DNA from 3 places in the Mesorhizobium sp. CNPSo 4671 genome. Region 3 is predicted to be linked to each of the others. Evidence: predicted binding sites of a transcription regulator. Region 3 holds the regulator's gene; each other region holds the start of a gene.
The links. The regulator HrcA, encoded in region 3, represses chaperone genes, less so after heat shock. The targets are predictions, from matches to a motif close to GTTAGCACTCNCNNNNNGNGAGTGCTAAC.
Positions count from the first base shown of each region.

Region 1: the regulator HrcA is predicted to act here: its motif matches at 4,267-4,295, upstream of AC04SF_RS06535 (co-chaperone GroES).
Region 2: the regulator HrcA is predicted to act here: its motif matches at 2,353-2,381, upstream of groES (co-chaperone GroES).

Region 1 covers NZ_JBWLUW010000002.1:440,956-448,139, reverse strand. Annotated here, with positions in the region: gene AC04SF_RS06555 (GYD domain-containing protein) at 1-213, opposite strand, end outside; gene AC04SF_RS06550 (AraC family transcriptional regulator) at 469-1,347, opposite strand; gene AC04SF_RS06545 (hypothetical protein) at 1,724-1,882, opposite strand; gene groL (chaperonin GroEL) at 2,111-3,742, opposite strand; gene AC04SF_RS06535 (co-chaperone GroES) at 3,840-4,214, opposite strand; gene AC04SF_RS06530 (hypothetical protein) at 4,462-4,716, shown strand; gene AC04SF_RS06525 (DUF1488 family protein) at 4,713-4,979, shown strand; gene AC04SF_RS06520 (hypothetical protein) at 5,257-5,448, opposite strand; gene AC04SF_RS06515 (hypothetical protein) at 5,460-5,666, opposite strand; gene AC04SF_RS06510 (diguanylate cyclase domain-containing protein) at 6,284-7,184, opposite strand, start outside.
Region 2 covers NZ_JBWLUW010000002.1:197,835-205,018, reverse strand. Annotated here, with positions in the region: gene AC04SF_RS05360 (Hsp20 family protein) at 1-237, opposite strand, end outside; gene AC04SF_RS05355 (hypothetical protein) at 474-725, shown strand; gene AC04SF_RS05350 (DUF982 domain-containing protein) at 925-1,239, opposite strand; gene AC04SF_RS05345 (usg protein) at 1,561-1,830, opposite strand; gene AC04SF_RS05340 (hypothetical protein) at 1,853-2,341, opposite strand; gene groES (co-chaperone GroES) at 2,538-2,852, shown strand; partial or broken gene AC04SF_RS05330 (TCP-1/cpn60 chaperonin family protein) at 2,908-3,180, shown strand; gene AC04SF_RS05325 (DUF982 domain-containing protein) at 3,461-3,781, shown strand; gene AC04SF_RS05320 (DUF982 domain-containing protein) at 3,807-4,055, shown strand; gene AC04SF_RS05315 (adenylate/guanylate cyclase domain-containing protein) at 4,739-6,520, opposite strand; gene AC04SF_RS05310 (hypothetical protein) at 6,949-7,184, shown strand, end outside.
Region 3 covers NZ_JBWLUW010000004.1:561,440-568,623, reverse strand. Annotated here, with positions in the region: gene AC04SF_RS14800 (PQQ-dependent sugar dehydrogenase) at 1-357, opposite strand, end outside; gene AC04SF_RS14795 (hypothetical protein) at 449-646, opposite strand; gene hrcA (heat-inducible transcriptional repressor HrcA) at 688-1,770, opposite strand; gene rph (ribonuclease PH) at 1,906-2,622, shown strand; gene AC04SF_RS14780 (VOC family protein) at 2,859-3,269, shown strand; gene rdgB (RdgB/HAM1 family non-canonical purine NTP pyrophosphatase) at 3,269-3,931, shown strand; gene hemW (radical SAM family heme chaperone HemW) at 3,928-5,106, shown strand; gene AC04SF_RS14765 (hypothetical protein) at 5,189-5,512, shown strand; gene AC04SF_RS14760 (low molecular weight protein tyrosine phosphatase family protein) at 5,555-5,878, shown strand; gene AC04SF_RS14755 (hypothetical protein) at 5,962-6,150, opposite strand; gene AC04SF_RS14750 (hypothetical protein) at 6,158-6,343, opposite strand; gene rsmI (16S rRNA (cytidine(1402)-2'-O)-methyltransferase) at 6,499-7,184, shown strand, end outside.

The sequences.
Region 1 (7,184 bases), on a different contig from region 3:
CGCCCGCACCGCAAGGGACATGCCAATCCCCGCCGACTGGTCCGGCACCTCGCCATTGACAACGACGTCATAGATGCCGCGCGTGAACATCACGCTGGTCACCTTGCCGCCAACGCTTTCAAAAAGCGCCTTGACCGCAGCCTGCCTGTCCGAGCCTTGCATCAATCCTTTGGCGGCATGAGGCGCATAGTTTGCCAAGATAGTCACTTTCATGGGTATCTCCTCCAAATGTCATTGTCTCGTGCCGCTCCATAATTCGAGCGGCACGGAGTGATTTATTTTTCGGAACAATTGCAGGCGCCCTTGGACGCGTTGGCGGCCAAGGGCCTACTGCCGGATGAATATGCGCTTTAGCTAATATAATGACAATACCGGACACACCGATACTGCCGACAGGAAGGTGTCTGGCTGGACCTCGGTTCAGCCTACGACATCGAACTCGCGCCGCTGACCCGCCTGGTGCCGGGGCTATTTCAGGGGCAGAAAAAGTTCGACGACCACTTCGTGTAGCGGCCCGTCCGCGACGAGGGACAGGTGTCGCTGGCAATAGACCGGAAAGTCGCGCACTTCCTCGCCGCTGGCCGGAAGCCATTCACGATAAAGGTAAAGGGCTGCAGGCTCGAGATTGTTGGTGTTGCCAGGGTAGCGCAGCACGGCACAGCGTCCGCCGGGGATCACGCCGGCCTTCATCTGCTTGTCATTCGGATCGATCGGCTTATCGGTCCCGACACAAATATCCATGCTGTAATCGGCAGGGATCGCGGGCTCCCTTTCGGAACGGAAGATGTTGAAGGTCGGGCTTGTCTGGGGCGACAGGCCTGCCGCCTTGCGCCAGGCGATGAACCGCTGGATGGTGTCCTGGAGCGTCGCGCGGTCTCCGCGATGCTCCATAACAGCCACCGGCGTTGGCGGCACATCGCGGATCATCACGTCGTCGGGTTCGAAGATTATCTGCATGAGCGTGTTCCTTGCTTTGTCGAAAGGCCCGAAGGCCATCAGCCACGCTCCCCAGTCGGGAGATTTCCGGAACGACGAAGGCGATTGCCCGAACCGTTGCCGAAAGGCGCGGGCGAAGGCATCCGGTGCGTCGTAACCGGCATCCATCGCTATATCCGTGACGCTTTCGTTCCCGGCAAGCCTGTACGAAGCGCGCTTCAAGCGGGCGAGCTGGACATAGCGATGCACGGACACGCCGAAGGTTGACGTGAACTGCCGGTGGAAATGGTATTTCGAGAACGCCGCAACGCCGCTCAAGGATTCCAGATCCAGATCGCCATCCAGATGCTGGTCTATGTAGTCCAGCACCCGCTGCATCCGGGCATGGTAGTTTTCAAGCGCCGCCTTCAACGTCTCTTCTCCGTGGCAACACCAGATAGGCGCTGCCGCACATGTCGCGCTCGACCGATCTTGCGGTTTGACACGGATGAGCGGGGGCCGCCAGCGGCCTCTAACAAGCGCGTGCTGAATGGCATCTTCTGGCTGATTCGATCAGGCGCGCCGAGGGCGGCCGCAAAGCTAGCGGCATCATGATCGAGACGGGCCATGCGCCGGCGCACGCGGTGATCGATCAGTGCACGGGTGGACTGGACTGTTGCGCCGGTTCGCCACGGTATCGGGTGACGGAGAGGCAGGATGGATGCAGGCCGTCGGCATCGTCAATGACCACGCCGCCGGCTGCCTCCAGCGATCGCAAGTCGCGCTCTGAACCCGGCGGTGTCGATGCTCACATCGGGCGCTTGGGCTCACTCTTTGGCGACGTTGCCGTATCGGAATCCGATTTCTTGTGCTTGTCGGCGGCAATCCTGCGGATGCGGTCGAAGCGGCTTTCCTCGGTTTTTTCGGTCGTGACGACCGTCTCTGGCTTCTGCACGAACGTGATCATGGATCCGTCTCCTGGGCTAGAGGCCTATGCGCCGGGAGAAATCCCCCGGCGGTAGTTCCGGTACTTAGAGCCGGCGTAGGGGATTCAGGTCAGGCCGAGTCGAAAACGGTGGTTTCCGAGAACCGGAGCGGAGCGTACTTTTGGGTACGTGAGCTCAGTTCTACTGCGACGCAGTAGAACGGGGAAGCGCAGGAAACCGCCGTTTGCAGGCCGGCCTCACCTGAATCGTTAGTAGCCGCCCATGCCACCACCGCCGCCACCCGCAGGTGCCGCATCCTTGGCGGGAATGTCGGTGATCATCGCTTCGGCGGTGATCAGCAGGGCGGCGATCGAACCGGCGTCCTGCAGTGCGGTGCGCACCACTTTCGCCGGGTCGACGATGCCGGCCTTGATCATGTCGACATAGGTCTCGTTCTGGGCGTCAAAGCCCTGATTGTGATCCTTGCTGTCGGTGAGCTTGCCGACGACGATCGAGCCTTCGACGCCGGAATTCTCGGCGATCTGGCGGATCGGCGCTTCGAGCGCGCGCAGCACGATCGAGATGCCAGCCGTCACATCGTCATTGGCACCGGTCAGGCCGGCAAGCGCCGACCGGGCACGCAGCAGGGCGACGCCGCCGCCGGGCACGATGCCTTCCTCGACCGCCGCGCGCGTGGCATTCAGTGCATCGTCGATGCGGTCCTTCTTTTCCTTGACTTCCGACTCGGTGACGCCGCCGACGCGAATGACGGCAACGCCGCCCGACAGCTTGGCCAGCCGCTCCTGCAGCTTCTCCTTGTCGTAGTCGGAGGTCGTCTCCTCGATCTGGCCCTTGATCTGGGCGACGCGCGCCTGGATCGTCGCCTTGGTGCCGGCGCCGTCGATGATCGTGGTGGTGTCCTTCTCGATCAGCACGCGCTTGGCGCGGCCGAGCATCTCGATGGTGACGTTTTCGAGCTTGATGCCGAGATCCTCGGAAATCATCTGGCCCGATGTCAGCACGGCGATGTCTTCCAGCATCGCCTTGCGGCGATCGCCGAAGCCAGGCGCCTTGACGGCCGCGACCTTGAGGCCGCCGCGCAATTTGTTGACGACCAGCGTGGCCAGGGCCTCGCCTTCGACATCTTCCGAGATGATCAAGAGCGGCCTGCCGCTCTGCACCACCGCTTCGAGGATCGGCAGCATCGCCTGCAGATTGCCGAGTTTCTTCTCGTGGATGAGCACATAGGGCTCTTCCAGTTCGACGCGCATCTTGTCGGCATTGGTGACGAAATACGGGCTGAGATAGCCACGGTCGAACTGCATGCCCTCGACGACGTCGAGCTCGGTTTCGGCGGTCTTGGCTTCCTCGACGGTGATGACGCCGTCATTGCCGACCTTGTCCATCGCCTTGGCGATCATCTCGCCGACGGTTGCGTCGCCATTGGCGGCAATGGTGCCGACCTGGGCGATCTCGGCCGACGACTTGACCTTCTTGGCTTTCGACTTGATTTCCCCGACGACGGCGGCGACCGCCTGGTCGATGCCTCGCTTGAGGTCCATCGGGTTCATGCCGGCGGCAACCAGCTTGGCGCCCTCGCGCAGGATCGAGGCGGCCAGCACCGTGGCGGTGGTGGTGCCGTCACCGGCGAGGTCGTTGGTCTTCGAGGCCACTTCGCGCACCATTTGCGCGCCCATGTTCTCGAACTTGTCGGCAAGCTCGATTTCCTTGGCGACGGTGACGCCGTCCTTGGTGATGCGCGGCGCGCCATAGGCCTTGTCAATGATGACGTTGCGGCCCTTGGGGCCGAGCGTGACCTTCACCGCATTGGTGAGGATCTCGACGCCGCGCAGCATGCGGTCACGCGCGTCGGTGGCGAATTTGATTTCCTTGGCAGACATGATTTTTATCCAGTTCGGTTGAGGAAGGCAGAGCCCTGCCCCCCATGATCAATCTCTGAGCGTCCTTGCGCGTCCCGAAGGACACGCGGCACGCTGATCAGGCAGCCTTCTTGGCTGCCACGGTCTTGGCGGCCACGGTCTTCTCGGTGGTTGCCTCGCCCTTGTCGATGACGCCAGTCTCGCTCTTGTCGATGACGCCCATAATGTCGGCTTCCTTCATGATCAGCAGGTCCTCGCCGTCGATCTTGACCTCGGTGCCCGACCATTTGCCGAACAGGATGAGGTCGCCGGCCTTGACGTCGAGCGGCACAAGCGCGCCGTTTTCGTCGCGTGCGCCGGGGCCGACGGCGATGACTTCGCCTTGCTGCGGCTTTTCCTTGGCATTGTCGGGAATGATGATGCCGCCCTTGGATTTGATATCGCCTTCGGCGCGCCGGATGACGACGCGGTCGTGGAGTGGCCGAAACTTCATGAAAACTTCTTTCTGGGGCCAGCTTAGGCGGCCGCTTCCCCCATATAGGCGCTTTGGCACTCGATAGATAGGAGTGCCAAAATTTATTCGCGGACCCGATGAAATATTGAAAAGTATTATTTCGACCGGCGATTTCGTGATATCGCGAATGGCATAAATAATTCAAAAAATTGAATTTTGCCGATCAAGCGCCTATTTATCGGACAAGTTCACTTTCACGATTTCAAACGCAAGGGAGATTTGTTCGATGGCCGACGGCAATCAGACGATCATGGAAAAAGCTGAAGCCCGCTTCGTCGACAAGCAGAAGAAGACGGCGGAGAAAAACAAGGCAACCGCCGAATACATGTCCGAAGCGAAGGCCAGGGAGATCAAAACGGCGAAGCTCAGGATTTTGCGGCTGGCCAAGGAAGAGGCCGACCGTGTCGCCGAAGCCTTGAACCCGACGCCGAAGAAGAAGCGGGCGACCAAGAAGGCCGCCACAACGGAGGTCAAGACATGAGCCTGACATTCCCCAACCGCAGCCGCAGCTATGACGAAGCCGGCAAGCGCATCCGTTTCGTCGGCCATGACGGCATGTTCCAGATTTCCTTCTCGGTCGCCGCCGACGCGATGACCCGGATGCAACCGGCGACGGCGGCCAATGAAGCCGGCTATCTCGCCACCTTCGACACCGAGAGCAGCGTCATCCGCAGCGTGGCGTCGAAGGCTTACGACCGCACGCGCAAGAGCATGTATGTGCTCACGGCCGCTGACTTCGGCTGAACGACAAGCAGATTGCGTTACCCGGAAGGGCTTGCGCTCTGCCTGGGTACGTCGTGTGCGCTAGGAAGTTATGAGCAAATGCCCGGCGTAGACCGGCAGAGCCAGTGAAACCGCTCCGAATGCGATGACATGTAGCCGTGCTATGGAGAATGCACCGCTCTTGTTCAGGTCCTCGGCTGGCCTGCCCCTCTTCATGCACGCCGGCAACAACATCATAGCACAAGGCACTCGATCGAAACCGGCGTCTGGCTCGCTCTCGAGGCAGGGGTGAGCAGGATCAGGGCTTGCGCTCCGCCCTCTCCCGGCGCCTGACGTCGCGCACATTCATCTGCACGACCATGTCCGCGGCCTCGCGTGGGCCCATGCCGACCATGACTTTTTGCCTGACCACGGCTGGCTGGCCGGTGAAGACATCGACTATGGTCCAACTCTGGGGAAGCTCCATGCGCAGTGTGTAGCGATTGGCCATGCTGGCTTGCCTCAGCCCTGCATCATGAAAAACACCGCTCCCAGGACCAGCATCGTCCAGGCGATCACCGACAGCTTCAGTGCCATGCCGCCATGCGCGGCCAGAACTTCCCGAAAGCGCGGCACGATGCCCGCCGAAGCGACCGGCGCCGTCACGACGGCGACGGATGCCTTGACGCCCATTTTCCCAAAGACCGGCAGCAGTGACGGTTCACGCACGAAAATGACCTCGAATGGCGGGAAAAATCGGAGCGAGCATACTCGCGCCCTACCATAGCACTCTTTTCGCGAGCGCCCTGCATGCTAAATGCAGATAGGGTGGTTTTAACGTCGGCTCTGCGCCGCCTGGGACGATGGCGCCGAGATCTCCCGGCCAACGCCACCAGAGATGCAAGTCGGCAGGTCGTCGCCTTCGCTGGCGAAGGTCCGACGCAGATTCTCAGCTATATGATTTGTGGAGGCCTCGCCTCGGGATCGAACCGAGGCTTCAGAGATTTGCCGTCTCCAGCGTAGCCGCTCCGCCACGAGGCCATTGCAACCGAACTAACGGGGAAATGCTTGCGGAAAAGTTAAGCCCGACGGTTCTTCTGTCGGCACTTTGCGAAATGCCGCTTAGCGTCGTCGCGGCAACGCTGTTCGGCAGCCACTGCGCCACCGAAACCCAAAGGAACGCGCGGCGCCACGGGAGTTGAACGCCGATCCGCGCGGGCAACAGGTGACCGGCAAGCCATGACCCCGACAGGTGACGTAAAACATCAACTCTCAGCCTTAACTCTTTGTTCTCAAGAAATTCAGCCCCGGGAAGCCGCTCCGACATTCCTGAGAGCCTACAGCCTTTACGCCGCGGCACTCCGGCCTTTCGCGCCGGCCTCGGCCTTGAAGATTCGGAAGGTGTTGCGGCCTGCCGCCTTGGCGGCATAGAGCGCGGTGTCGGCCTGCGCGAACAGATCGCAAGGCGAGCCTGCCCCGGCAAACGCGATGCCAACCGAGGCGCCCAGCAGCAGCGACTGGCCACGCACCGCAACCGGCTTGCCCATCCTCTCGACGATCTCGCGCGCCGCGCCGGAGACGGCAGCCCGATCGAAATGCTGCCCGAGCAGCACCGCGAACTCGTCGCCGCCAACGCGCGCCACCAGGTCCGCCTCGCCGCAACCTTCGGCGAGGCGCTCGGCCGCCGCCTTCAGGCACTCGTCGCCGACGACGTGGCCGAACGTATCGTTGACCGCCTTGAAGCCGTCGAGATCGATCAACAGCAGCGCGCCGATTGGGCGGCTGGCATCCGCCTGCGCCAGCCGCGCCTGGAAGCGGGCGCGGTTGGCAAGCCCGGTCATGGTGTCGAATTCGGCGAGATAGCGCATCCGGTCCGACAGGATCTTTTCCTCGGTGATGTCCTGCTTCATGCCGAAGATGCGCACCGGCACGCCTTCCTCGCACTCGACGGTCGCGGTGATGCGGATCCAGCGGCTGTGGCCGGCGAAGGTGGTGATCTCGGCGTCGAGGGTGAAGCCGCTGCGCTCGGCGATCGCGCGGCTGCGCAAACTGTCCAGCGCCTTGCGCGACTCCTGCGGATAGCACTTGATGATTTCGCTGCGGTCGAGCGTGGCGCCGCGGGGCAAATCGAACAGATCATAGACCACATCGGTCCAGTGCAGCTGTTCGCCGGGCAGGCTGCATTCCCACACGCCGATGCGCGCGGCGACCGAGGCGCGGTCGAAGATCTTGCGGCTATGCGCCAGC
Region 2 (7,184 bases), on a different contig from region 3:
TGTCTTGGCGCCCTCGATCACGAGCATATTTGGCTCCTGCGTGATCGTAAGCTCATCTTCCCCGAAACCGGCGACCGCGAGGACAATGCGGTAGGTGTCTTCGCCGAGCTTGGCTATATCATAGGGCGGCCAGTTGTCCGCGTTCTGTGGCGGGCTGGCGTTTTCGAGCAGGTTGAAGATGCGGTCAAAGCCGATGCTCGACCGATAGAAGGGGGAAAAGTCCGGGTTCGTTCTCATAACTACATCCTCCTTGGAGCAACATAGGTACGAGGGAACGCAAGAAGCATGGCGCTCCCTGACACATCGGCCCCTTGTGCGGCGACCGACGAGGAATGAGTTGGGAATTGACTTCCGCTGCGTCAAGAGGGACCGCCAAGGCAGTTTCGTGACCGCCTTCGAAATGGCTGGTGGCAAGCGCTCCATCGAATACCCATCTGCTTCGCAGGTATTTCGAACGGAGGAAAAGGATGCCCATGACACGCCAAGAGGTTGTCTCGGTCCTCGGACCCGTGGACAACGCGACGATTGCGGAAATCATCGCGTCCGGTGCCTCGCTTGAGGAATTGAGAGAGGCATGGGCCTGGGCCTTCGGTGACGAGGCGTTGATGAGCCAGGGACGACCGCTGCCGGGAACAAGGGTGGCAGCGCTGATCGACCTGATCGACCCCGACGACGAAGCCGACCTGGTGGATCCGGCCCAAGGGGACCCGGGCGCCGGCCATTGAATGGTGAAGATGCCGTCTATGGCTTCCCATTCAGGCGGACGCGCTCTTTCGTGCGATCTGCTTGGCAAATTGTTTGTGCCGAAGAAGTTATCCGAAATGTATGAACAGGCAACAGTAAGGGGCTTGGCTTTCCCGCGCCCGTTGCCCCCGGTGACGCGCCACTCTGATGCTGCGGCGGCAGATTACCGCCGCAGTGAATTCAGCCGTCACTTTCCATAAGATGGTCTGCATTGCCGATCTTCGGCCCTGTCATCCACGGCGGCGCTACGGGCACGTCCTCGATGACACCGACCCTGCGTGCCCAAGTCGTAAAGGCCTTGTTCGCCGCCTCGACAGACTTCCGACCATCGTAGGCGGAGTAGCATGCATCAGACGCTGCTGCGTGGAGGAGGCCGCGCCTTTCAACCGGCCATTCTTCGAGAAACTCTATCGCATCCATGACACAGCCGATCTTTTGGACACCGTAGCCGTCGTCTCTTACGAAAACCGGCTGTTTGAACGTCGCACTTTCCATTAGTGACCTCCCTTCAAACCGTGGGTAACTGATCCTGCCTCACCGTGTGCGGCGACGATGTCAGTTCCCGGCAAACCCATGCCGGCGAGCTTGGCACAACCAGGACGGAACCGGCATCTTCAAAGAAAATCGTTTCCATGCGATCCTTCCGCTCCTGTTCGACATCCGGCAAGCGCACTCGGCACGTGGGAAAAAGATTGGAAACACGTCTTTTCAGTTCAAGGGGAGCTGGCGAGACGAACGGCACCTTTATGAATCGGATGCCGGCAACTACAAAGGAGCCTGTCCTATTGCCGCTTGGCGGGTCCGGCCCGGGTCCGGCTATTGAACTGTGAAGATGCCGTCGACGGCCTTCCATTCGGAAGGCCGGATCAGGCGGTGATGGGCGACGCGCACGGAATGCAGCGCGCCTTCGAGTTCGCGCTCCCAGTAATCCAGAAACCCTTTCAGGGTTGGGAATTCCGGTGCAAGATCGTATTCCTGCCAAACGTAAAGCTGCAAAAGGCTTGGATGATCGGGAAGGTGGTAGTGGATCTCCGCAGTTGTGAGACCGTAGCCCTCCATCTGCAGTCGGAATTCCCTGCTGACCATGCGTCTCTCCTATCGCGCGCGTTCAGGCATCAAGTCTTTGCGGGCGATCTCGGACCCGCCGCTCCTTGAGGTCACAGCCCACCTCGGCGCGACTATCGTCCAGTCGGCGAAGGGCATCCATGACGGCGTCGAACGTCACCGGGTTCGAAGCACCAGGTGGTTTTCGCAACGCAGGCATGGATTCGACGGCGCAAGCATCCGACGCCCATGATGCAAGAATGGCGCGCTTTTCCAGAATGTCGAGCGTGCGATCGAGCACCACCTCATCGGGGTGATTAAAGTGCCGCGCCGGGAACAGCAGGCGGTCAAGCGAAGGGTCAGAGGCCTCAGGGGCGATCAAGGGCATTTTCGACAAGGTTCGTTCCATCGATGGTCTCCGTTTCCTGACAATCTCCTTGGCACCGTTGGTGTTGCAGTGATCCCTTTCGGGACTCCAACCGCAAAAAATTTCGATGAGTTCGGATCGAATTTCAAGACCTGAAATCGCGCGTTCCAGCGAAAATAGCTTCATGAATTCATGTCCCTAGCACTCTCGAATGCAGAGTGCCAAAATTTTTCCGGCGAGCCCTTGAAACTCGAAAATGCCAAAACTAGCTCGATATGCGCGCGATGCCTGAGAAAGGGGTCGCGACGCCCTGCACCGGCCCGATATTGCCGGTCCGGTGTGGAGGAACCTCAAAAATCTGTTTGTCCTGAAGGAGAACGACATGACGTTCCGTCCATTGCACGATCGTATCCTGGTTCGCCGCATCGAGGCCGAAGAGAAGACGGCCGGCGGTATCATCATCCCCGACACTGCCAAGGAGAAGCCGCAGGAGGGCGAAGTCATCGCCGTCGGCCCGGGTGCGCGCGACGAGAGCGGCAAGCTCACGCCGCTCGATGTCAAGGCCGGCGACCGCATCTTGTTCGGCAAATGGTCCGGCACCGAGATCAAGCTCAACGGCGAAGACCTGCTGATCATGAAGGAAAGCGACGTGATGGGCGTGATCGAGCAGATCGCGGCGGTCAAGAAGGCCGCCTGACCGAGGCTTCAACCGCAATCCAGTCAATGAAGCTGCCTATTGAAGGAGTGATCCAATGGCTGCCAAGGAAGTGAAATTTCATTCCGACGCCCGTGAGCGCATGCTGCGCGGCGTCAACATCCTCGCCGACGCGGTGAAGGTGACGCTCGGCCCCAAGGGCCGCAACGTCGTCATCGACAAGTCGTTCGGCGTCCCGCGCATCACCAAGGACGGCGTCACCGTCGCCAAGGAAATCGAGCTTGAGGACAAGTTCGAGAACATGGGCGCGCAGATGGTCCGCGAAGTCGCTTCGAAGACCAACGACATCGCCGGGGACGGCACCACGACCGTCGCGTGCGGCCACCGACCTGAACTACGAAGCAGACCTGAAGGTTGCGCTTGACCCGATACTGGTCGAGTTGCTCGACAGAGCAGAGGCCGCGGGTTGGGACCGGCGCAAAGCGGCATACACGGTGATGTTTCTGGCCGCGCGGAATCTTACCGACAGCAAAGGCCCTCCTGGAAACGGGAGTTCGGCAGGCTAAGGCGCGACGCACGCAATCTATCGCGCACGCGCCGTGGGAACGGCTTCCGATCGACTGAGCCAATCACGTGAAACGGAGGAAAGCATGGAACGCAATCAATTTCAGCATCCCGTGAGGGTGCTCGTGGGTCTTGGGTTTCCGACCAACATTCAAAGCGTAAAAGACGCCTTTGTCCTGCTGGATGAATGGCCGCCATCGAAGCGAAACCCTGCTCATGGCGTCGCGCTCAATGCCTGTCGGGCAGCCCTCGCCGGCGAGGTGGATGCCGAAACCGCTCGCAGCACTTTTGTTGCCTTCGCCCGCCGCATGGATCTGCTTGTACCGGACGCAGGCGACATCGTCGCGGCCAAGGCAGTCGACGCTTTCGGAGCCGCTTCAACAAGCCCCTACAACGAGTCGATGTAATCGGTCCGTGGGAGCGGAGAAAGCTATGAGGGATATTCGATTTTCCGAACCTGTGAGACTGCGCGTGAGACCCTCAAGGGAGCGGGTGGTTGCCAGCAGTTGGGAAGCACTTGAGTGCCTCCATGACCAATGGCCAGAATGGGCGAGAGGACCAAGCTATCGAGCTGCCTGCCGCACTTGCCGCGACTCCTTGGACGGATGGCGGGCTCCGCAACAAGCAAGAAGGGCATTTTTGAAAGCGGCCCGTCGTGCAGGTTTGGTCCAGGCCTCATAGTGGGCTCAGCGCCGAGGCAAATCTTTGCTTTGCAAACGAGGCAATCTGAACGATTGCAAGCCTCCGTCAGATCGGCAAGGAGCGGATATGACCCGGTGGCCGAGGTCGGAACCAGCGTAATTGCACGTCGTTGCCGCCGTTTACCGCAAGCATCGTTCCCAAGCCTTTCGAAACGGCGAGTATTGAGCTACGTGTGACGAGTGCATCAATGAGACGGACAAGACTGACGAAAAGGCCCAAAATCATTTCGCCTACAACTTATGGACTTACGTCTCGGCCGCATCAGGGGCACTCTCGCGGGCAGCTGCCGCTCGTCACCGATCAACACTGACAATGGCGCAAGTCTCAAGCATTCCTGCTCCGCCTACAATTTCGTCGCAGGCTGGAGACCCTCAAGAACCTCAAACCCTTTGAATACATTTGAAAAATTTGGAAAAACGAGCCTCGAACGATTCAGGCTCGGCCTACCCCATAAAACCAAGGGACTCTGCATCTAGCCGACCACGTTTGCCGTAGTCCGGGCTTCGAATGGAAAGCGGCCGAGGGCAACCCCGCGCTGGCACTCGGCCTTGTGCCAGGACGGACGTGACCCCCCTTTACGCGAACGCCCCATGTTTAGACTCGGGAAGGAGACGCGAGACAATGTCTTTCAGCAAGACAGACAGCTCGATGCTAATTTGCATTTAAGCCGGGAGGCCAACCTTGCTGAGGCCCTCGAACAGATGGTCTATGTCGGCCTGATCGCGGAAGGGTAGCCGTCCAACATGCTCGGCAAAGGAGTATTTCGGATTGATCTCCATCAGTTCGCGCCAGACCCGGCCGGCTTCCTCGGCCTCGCCCAAATGGCCGAGCGCGACAGCAAGAAAGGCGCGGGAGAGGTCGGTCTTCGGGGCGAGCTGTATACGCTCCCTGAACAGCGCCGAGGCAGCTTCGAATTTGCCGGCGACAAGATAGGCAGAGCCGAGAAAGTGGATGTATAGCTGCTTCAACGCAGGATCGAGCCGGATGGCTTGTTCGATATGGGGAATAGCCGCGAGGGGCTGGCCGCCATAGATGTTGACGATGCCGCGCGAGTTGTGCGCCTGAGCGTAGTTCGGATTGAGATTCAGCGCCGCGTCCGCTTCAGCCGCGGATCTGGCGAGATCCTTTTTCCACAAGTAGAAGACCGAGGCGACGTAGTGAACGAAGGCAACCTGCGGACTCTTCTGCAACGCCAAGCCGACATGGCGCTCGGCCTTTTCAAGTGACTCGCTCCAGCCGTCCGTCCAATGGAATTGCCAGTTGAGCACCTCGGCCATTGCGAGGCCGGCATAGGGTTCGCCATAGCTTGAATCCTGGGCGATCGCTTGCGCGAACAGGTCGGTCGAGCGCTCGAACACGTCACGGTTCCTGATGGTCCCCCACAGCGCCTCGCGCCCGAGCAGGAAAAAGTCGTGTGCCTTGCTGCTGGTCGTTTTGACAGCACCAAGCATCGCGGCTTCGCTCGGGCTCAGTTTGATCATCAGCGCGTCAACGATCCGCCGGGTGACCTCATCCTGGACCGCGAAGACGTCGCTCAGTTCGCGATCGAAACGGTCGGCCCAAAGGTGTCCGCCGGTCTCGGCATCGATCAGCTGAGCGGTAATCCTTACACGGTTGCCGGCGCGGCGGATGCTCCCTTCGAGCACCGAGCGGACACCGAGTTCACGGGCCACTTGCCGCACGTCGACAGCCTTGCCCTTGTAGGCGAAGCTCGAATTGCGCGCGATCACCAGCAGGCCGCTGACCTTAGAGAGGTCGGTGATCACGTCCTCGGTTATCCCGTCGGCGAAATATTCCTGCTCAGGATCGCCGCTCATGTTCTGGAACGCCAACACGGCGATCGAAGGCTTGTCGGGCAGCGCGAGCTGCGGCGAAAGCTTCTCCGGCACAGCAGGCTCCGCGGGCTTCGCCTGAGCGGGGACTCCGACTTGCAGCGAATAAACTCGGACCGGATCGGCGATGTTCTTGAGTTGCACAGCGCCGCGATCGTTGATTGCGAGGTCGAGCCTTGCCTTGACCTGCCAGTACGCTTGCTCGGAGAGACAGATGCTGCCAGGCTCGCAAATGCCTTCGAGCCGCGCGGCGATATTGACGCCGTCGCCCATCAGATCGCCGTCGCGCTCCTCCACGACATCGCCCAGATGGATGCCGATGCGAAAGTCGATGCGGCGGTCGGGCGGCAGCCCGGCATTGCGCTCAACCATGCCATTCTGCACCTCGATTGCGCAGCGCACGGCGTCCACGACGCTGCGGAACTCGACGAGGGCTCCATCCCCGGTGCGCTTGACCACGCGACCATGATGCACGGCGATCGTCGGATCGATCAGATCGCTGCGCAGCGCCCGCAGCCGCGCCAGGATGCGATCCTCGTCCGCGCCGGCGAGCCGGCTGTAGCCGACCACATCCGAGACCAGAATCGCTGCTATTTTCCGGGTCTCACTCACGTCGTGCTCCCTCAATCCAGCCTACTGCAGCCAGATCAGCGCCGTCCTTCTCAACATAGAGCCGTTAAGCACAGGGAAGATAGCCCCAAGCCATTGGCCGGATGGTCGGCACAGGATCGACCCGAGTCGTTTGAGACGAATCAGCGAAGCGCCAGACCTGGCGCAATCAAGACGTCCAGCCCTTTCGCTAGCAGCGTCTGCTTTCAAGCAGGCGGCTAAGAAATCTCCAGGGCCGACATGCAGCGCAAAACAGTCATCTCGCCTGGATTAACAAGGATCACTAGTTCCGCGGCCATTTTCCGACGGCAACAGATCGGCGACCGGCTGGCAATCGCGGCGCTTGGAAGCTGGCAGTGCTTTCGGCGGCATTCTAGTGTCGCCCTTTCAGGAACCTAGCCTCGCGAAGCAGCAAATTCCAATCGGTCCCAATGAGCAATCAGTCGCTCGGCTTCTTGCTCGTCGGTACAAGTCTCCCTGGCCAGCCGATCCGCCAACATTTTTCGCTGGGCTTTGGGTTCACCCCATTATCGAAAGTCGGCCACATAGGTTCCGCCAAACAAAAGGAACCGCTGAAACTAGGTTTTGTTGCAGGGCTTTTTCTGGCCCGTGAAGTCCTGAAGCGATGCATGGCGCGTGTCCTCGTCCCCGCGCACACGCTTTACAC
Region 3 (7,184 bases):
AACGCGGACCTGGTTGGCCTCGCTGTCGGCGACGAACAGGTCGCCATTGGGTGCGACGCGCACGACGCGCGGATTGTCGATGCCGGACGCGATCAGCTCGGCCGAAAAGCCCGGTGGCAGTTGCGGTTTCGCGCCTGCCGGCATGTCGGCAAGGCCGGCGCCGTTCGAGGCCGACTTGGTGAGGTAAGGCTTCGGCAGGTCTTCCGGCTTGATCAGGCGGCGCACGCCCGGTCTGTCGGCGCGCCAGTCGCCGAAGGCGGCCGCACCCTTCAGCACCGGCCGATCGGCCTGCTGGGCGAATGCCGGGCTTGTCATAAGAAAGAGGGCTGGAAGCATCAGTCCGGCCAATCGGATCATTCTGTCCTCCATGTGATCGCGAAGGAAACCAACGGCCGATTTTGTCCCCGGGTTCCGCCTCACACGACGAGTTGAGCGAAGCGGTCCCTGCTTATGTCCCGGCAGCCAAAAAATCGTCGTCGAGGCGTTTTTCCAGCGCGACGAGATCGGCCGGCAGCGGCAGGCCCATGGCGCGCATTTCCTGCAGCTTTTCGCGCAATTGTTCCTGGATTTCGTGCTGGTCTTCCGGCTGGTTGACCATCTCCTCGAGCAGCAGGCTGATCCGGGCCTTGAATTCTTCGAGCGCCATTCTTTTTTCTCCTTGCTGCCCGTCTCTTGCTGTCCAGGGGTCTACCTTAACATGCGCGATATCAGCTGCGCGGTATAATCGACCATCGGCACGATGCGGGCGTAGTTGAGCCGGGTCGGGCCGATGACGCCCAGCGCGCCGACGACGCGGGCATCCTTGTCGCGATAGGGCGCGACCACCAGCGACGAGCCCGACAGCGAAAACAGCTTGTTTTCCGAACCGATGAAGATGCGCACGCCCGATCCTTGCTCGGCGAGATCGAGCAGTTGGATCAGCCCGTCCTGCGTCTCCATGTCCTCGAACAGATGCCGCAGCAATTCGATGTCGGCCTGGGCGGTGACGTTTTCGAGCAGATTGGCGCGACCGCGCACGATAAGCCGCGCCGGCAGGCCGCTCTCCGCACCCGCCCACACCGCCAGGCCCTTCTCGACGAGGTCCTGCGACAGCGTGTCCAGCGCGGCTCTCGTCTCTTCCTTGATGCGGGCGATCTCGGTGCGCGCTTCGGCGAGCGTCCGGCCGCGGATATGCGCGTTGAGGAAATTCGAGGCTTCGTGCAGCTGCGAGACGGTGATGCCCGCCGGCAGCTCGACGACGCGGTTCTCGACATCGCCATTTTGCGACACCAGCACGGCAAGCGCCTTGGTCGGCTCCAGCTGGATGAATTCGATATGCTTCAGCGCCACCTCGTTCTTGGCGGCCAGCACTAGGCCGGCGCCGCGCGACATGCCCGACAGCATCTGGCTGGCCTCGGTCAGCATGTGCTCCAGCGTCGCGCCGGAGCCGGAAGCCCGCACCTGTGCCTCGATGGTGCGGCGCTCCTCGTCGGAGAGGTCGCCAAGTTCCATGAAGGCATCGACGAAGAAGCGCAGGCCAGCCTGCGTCGGCAGCCGGCCGGCCGAGATGTGCGGCGCGTAGATCAGCCCGAGATGCTCGAGGTCGCTCATCACATTGCGGATGGTGGCCGGCGACAGCGAGGACGGCAGGATGCGCGACAGGCTGCGTGAGCCCACGGGTTCGCCATCCCTGAGATAGGAATCGACGATGCGCCGGAAGATGTCGCGTGAGCGCATGTCGAGTGATTGAAGTGCAAGCGACTGCGAAGCTGGATCGATTGCCTTGGTCATTCGGCCAAAAACCTCCTGCTTCAGGATATAGACTTCGGCACGGTGGGCGCAACCCGCCCATTTTCCTTTGCGCCATGGGCTTGGTGGGGCTACAAGCCGGCCACGATTCCGAAAAATGACTGGAAAGAAGCCTGAATGCGCCCCTCCAAACGCCAATTCGACGAAATGCGTGCCATCTCCTTCGAGCGCGGCGTCTCCAAGCACGCCGAAGGCTCGTGCCTGGTGAAGTTCGGCGACACCCATGTCCTGTGCACCGCAAGCCTCGAGGAAAAGGTGCCGGGCTGGATGCGCAATTCGGGCAAGGGCTGGGTGACGGCCGAATATGGCATGCTGCCGCGCTCGACCGGCGAGCGCATGCGCCGCGAAGCCTCCGCCGGCAAGCAGGGCGGCCGCACGCTGGAAATCCAGCGCCTGATCGGCCGTTCGCTGCGTGCCGTGGTCGATTTGCAGGCGCTGGGCGAGCAGCAGATCACCGTCGATTGCGACGTCATCCAGGCCGATGGCGGCACCCGCACCGCCTCGATCACCGGCGGCTGGGTGGCGCTCTATGATTGCCTGCGCTGGATGGAAGCGCGGCAGATGGCGAGCGTCGCCAAGGTGCTGAAAGATCACGTCGCGGCGATTTCCTGTGGCATCCATGACGGCCAGCCGGTCATCGACCTCGATTATCTCGAGGATTCCGCGGCCGGCACCGACGCCAATTTCGTCATGACCGGCAAGGGCGGCATCGTCGAGATCCAGGGCACCGCCGAGGGCGAGCCTTTTTCGGAAGGACAGTTCGCGGAATTGATGGGCCTGGCCAAGAAAGGCATCCAGAGGCTGGTCAGCCTGCAGCAGATGGCGGTGGCGTAAGTTTTGATGCCGAGCCTGGCGCCCCCTCTCTGGCCTGCCGGCCATCTCCGCTTACCTTCTCCCCTTGTGGGAGAAGGTGGATCGGCGCGCAGCGCCGAGACGGATGAGGGGTGCTCCAGGGAACGCCAACGTCTCACTCCGCTGGAACACCCCTCATCCGTCGCCTTTGGCGACACCTTCTCCCACAAGGGGAGAAGGGAAAGAGAGATGCCCGGCAGGGCAGAGAGGGGCGCCTCGTGATACCCTCTGCAATCCTGGAATCAGCTCTCTACGTCACCGACCTAGCCGCAGCCGAAGCCTTCTACACCGACATCCTCGGCCTCACCCTCCTCGGCAAGGTCGATGGCCGCCACCTCTTCTTCCGCTGCGGACCCGCCGTGCTGCTGGTCTTCAATGCCGAGGCGACCAAAACACCTCCGCTGCCGGACGCCCGGCTGCCGGTGCCGCCGCACGGCGCGGTCGGCGAAGGTCATCTCTGCTTTGCGGCAACCGCCGCTGAAATCGTGGCCTGGAAAGCGCATCTGAGGGCAAAAAGAATCGCCATCGAAAGCGAATTCGAATGGCCGCAAGGTGGCCGTTCGATCTATATACGCGACCCCTCGGGCAATTCGATCGAGTTCGCCGAGCCGAGAATCTGGGGCCTTTGATGCATTCTCTTGATGGCAAGAAGATCGTTGTCGCCAGCCACAATACCGGCAAGCTGCGCGAATTTGCCGACCTGATGGGACCGTTCGGCTTCGAGGCGAAGTCGGCCAAGGATTTTGGCCTGCCGGAGCCGGACGAGACCGGCACGACTTTCGAGGAAAATGCCTATATCAAGGCGCTGGCCGCCGCGAAGGCGACCGGCCTGCCGGCACTGTCTGACGATTCCGGCCTGTGCGTCGACGCGCTCGACGGTGCGCCCGGCGTCTACACCGCCAACTGGGCGGAAACCCCGGACGGTTCGCGCGATTTCGCCATGGCCATGCAGCGCACCGAAGTGGCGCTGCAGGAAGTCGGCGCCGCCTCGGCCGAACAGCGCAAGGGCCGCTTTGTCGCCGTCATCTGCCTCGCCTTTCCCGACGGCGAGGCCGAATATTATCGCGGCGAGGCCGAAGGCACGCTGGTCTGGCCGCCGCGCGGCGAGCTCGGTTTCGGCTACGATCCGGTGTTTTTGCCCAATGGATTCGACAAAACCTTCGGCGAGATGAGCGCTGAGGAAAAGCATGGCTGGAAACCCGGCCAGCCGACGGCGCTGTCGCACCGCGCTCGCGCCTTCCAGAAATTCGCCCAAGCGAGATTAAATTTGCCGAGATTGGGCTCGGCATGACTGGATCCGGCATCACCATGCCGCTGGATCGCAGCCCCGGCTTCGGCGTCTACATCCATTGGCCGTTCTGCGCGGCCAAATGCCCGTACTGCGACTTCAACAGCCATGTCCGCCACCAGCCGGTCGACCAGGAGCGCTTTGCCGCCGCCTTCGAGGCGGAACTGGCGACCATGCGCCAGCGCACCGGGCCGCGCGAGGTGACCAGCATTTTCCTCGGCGGCGGCACGCCGTCGCTGATGAAGCCGGAAACCGTGGCCAGGGTTCTGGACGCGGTGGCAAAGAACTGGACGGTGCCTGACGGCATCGAGGTGACGCTGGAGGCGAATCCGTCCTCGGTCGAAGCCGAACGGTTTCGCGGCTATCGGGCGGCCGGCGTCAATCGCGTCTCGCTCGGGGTGCAGGCGCTGAACGACAAAGATTTGCGCTTTCTCGGCCGGCTGCACAATGTCGACGAAGCGCTGCATGCGATAGGGCTCGCGCGGGACATATTCCCAAGGCTCTCCTTCGACCTGATCTACGCCCGCCCCGGCCAGACGCCGGAGGCCTGGGCAGCCGAGCTCGAGCAGGCGATCGGCCATGCCGCCGATCATTTGTCGCTCTACCAGCTGACCATCGAGGAAGGCACGCCCTTCCACGCCCTGCATGCGGCGAAGAAATTCATCATCCCCGACAACGACCACGCCGCCGATCTCTATGCGTTGACGCAGGAGATCACCACTGCGCACGGCCTGCCGGCCTATGAAATTTCCAACCATGCCAGGCCGGGCGCGGAGAGCCGGCACAATCTGACCTACTGGCGCTATGGCGAATATGTCGGTATCGGCCCCGGCGCCCATGGCCGCTTCGTCGAGAATGGCCGCCGCACGGTGACGATAGCCGAGCGGATGCCGGAGACCTGGGCCAATCTGGTTGAGGCCAAGGGCCATGGCGTCACCGGTGGCGAGATCCTGACGCGATCGGAGGAGGCCGACGAGTTCCTGCTGATGGGGTTGCGTCTGGCCGAAGGCATCGACCTCTCGCGCTACGAGGCGTTTTCCGGCCGCGGCCTGTCGACGGCGCGGCTGTCCATGCTGCAGGGCGAGGGGCTGGTGGCGCCGATCGGCAATGCGCGCCTGCGCGCCACGCCGGCCGGCATGATCGTGCTCGACGCCGTGGTGGCGGATCTGGCGCGGTAGGCCAAAAGGTAGTTTGCTGCTCAGGCAAGATGCTACGAGCTTGGCTGAAAAACCAGGACGCTGTTTCCGATGTGGGTGCGCCATGAAGTATCTGATCCATGAGACGCTTCGCACTGTGAACACGGATGATGTCTTCGAGTTCGGATTGACCGAAATTTCGAAGCCACGGGCTGACGAAGATTTCTATCAAGCCGATGCCGTAATTATCAAAAATCAGAAGGTTATATCGAGAATAAAGCCCTCTGGTATGACTGAGTTCGATGTGGTTCGGGGCTTTCTTACCTATGTCGGTATAAATCTTAGGGTGCTGCCGCGCGAGCACGCGGTAGAGTTTGAACTCTACGGACTGACACTTGACCAGTACATGCCGATGACCAAGTCGATACGTGAAATGTTCGATGAGTAGTGCCGCAGCCGCAAGGCCACTGAACCAGGAAGCCGCGAGCTGGTGAAAAACGTCCTCTTCGTCTGCAGCCAGAACCGCTTGCGCAGCCCGACCGCCGAGCAGGTGTTTTCGACGCGCCGGGACATCGAGGTTGCGTCGGCGGGAACCAATCATGACGCCGACACGCCGCTGACGCATGAGCTGGTCGCCTGGGCTGACATCATCTTCGTCATGGAAAAGCTGCACCGCACCAAACTGCAGAAGAAATTCAAGACGAGCCTGAAGAAGGCCCGGGTCATATGCCTCGATATACCGGATAACTATGAATTCATGGATCTGGAGCTGATTGACCTTCTGAAGGCGCGCGTTGCACGCTATCTGGCGTGAACCAGATCCTCGCCATCCTCGGATCCTCGCCGCATCGCCCCGCCCACGATGACGAAGCGAGAGCGGTCACGGGGTCGCGCCTGTCAGGCGTCGTGCTTGAAGCGCCGCTTGCCGCGATCTTTTTCGGAATGCGCCTCTCCGGTCCGGTCCGGTTTGGCGTCGGCCTTTTCGCGGCGAACGCTGTGCTGGTCGTTCATCGGATGTGGCGGCACGCCTTCTCTGGCGCTTTTCGTTTCAAGACGGGTGATGAATATATCGAAGCGATTGGGCATCGTTCGGTCAGTGCTCCGTCGTGCTGTCTGGTTTGTTGTCGGAAAGCCTGACATTCGTCGGCAAGGCGGTTGTCGCCCGCTCGGTCAGGCCGGTGTCGGTCTTGGCAGGCAGCCGCTTGTCCCTAGGGGCGGCGACGCGCTTGCGGCCGGCATAGTAGGGTTCGAAAGCGTCCTGTATCTTCAGGCTGTCCATCCTGTCCTCCCTTTAGGAATCAGGGGCTAAATCTGCCAGTCCCGGTTTGGTTCCCCACTGTGGCGAAGGCATGGCGATTGGCTTACATCGGCGTGAGCTTTTGCAAGCCGGCACCAGCCATGCCAAACAAGATTTGCCAGGCCAAACAGGGCCGAATGGAGACGGCATCAGTGACCGATGAGACGGGCAAGCGCAGCTATGTGGTCGGGCAGACCGAAATTGCCGCCCGTCCGCTCGAGCCGGCGCTCTATCTGGTGGCGACCCCGATCGGCAATCTGGCCGACATCACCTTGCGCGCGCTGGAGACGCTGGCCGCCGCCGACATCGTCGCCTGCGAGGATACGCGCGTGTCGCGCGTGCTGCTCGACCGCTACGGCATCCGCCGCCGCACCACCGCCTATCACGAGCACAACGCCGGCGAGGCCGGGCCGAAACTGATCGCGGCGCTTCAGGCCGGCCAGAGCGTGGCGCTGATTTCCGATGCCGGCACGCCGCTGGTCTCCGATCCCGGCTACCGGCTGGTCGGCGAGGCGATCGACCATGGCCTTCGCGTCGTGCCGATCCCCGGCCCGTCGGCGCCGCTGGCCGCGCTGACGGCATCCGGTCTGCCGTCCGACGCCTTCCTGTTCGCCGGTTTCCTGCCGGTCAAGGTTGGCCAACGGCTGACACGGCTGGAAGCCCTGAAGGCGGTGCCGGCAACGCTGATCTTCTTTGAATCGCCGCGCCGGCTGGCCGAATCCCTCGGCGCCATGGTCGAGGCCCTCGGCGGCGAACGCAAAGCCGCCATCGGCCGCGAATTGACCAAGACCTTCGAGGAAATGCGCATCGGCACGTTGCAAGT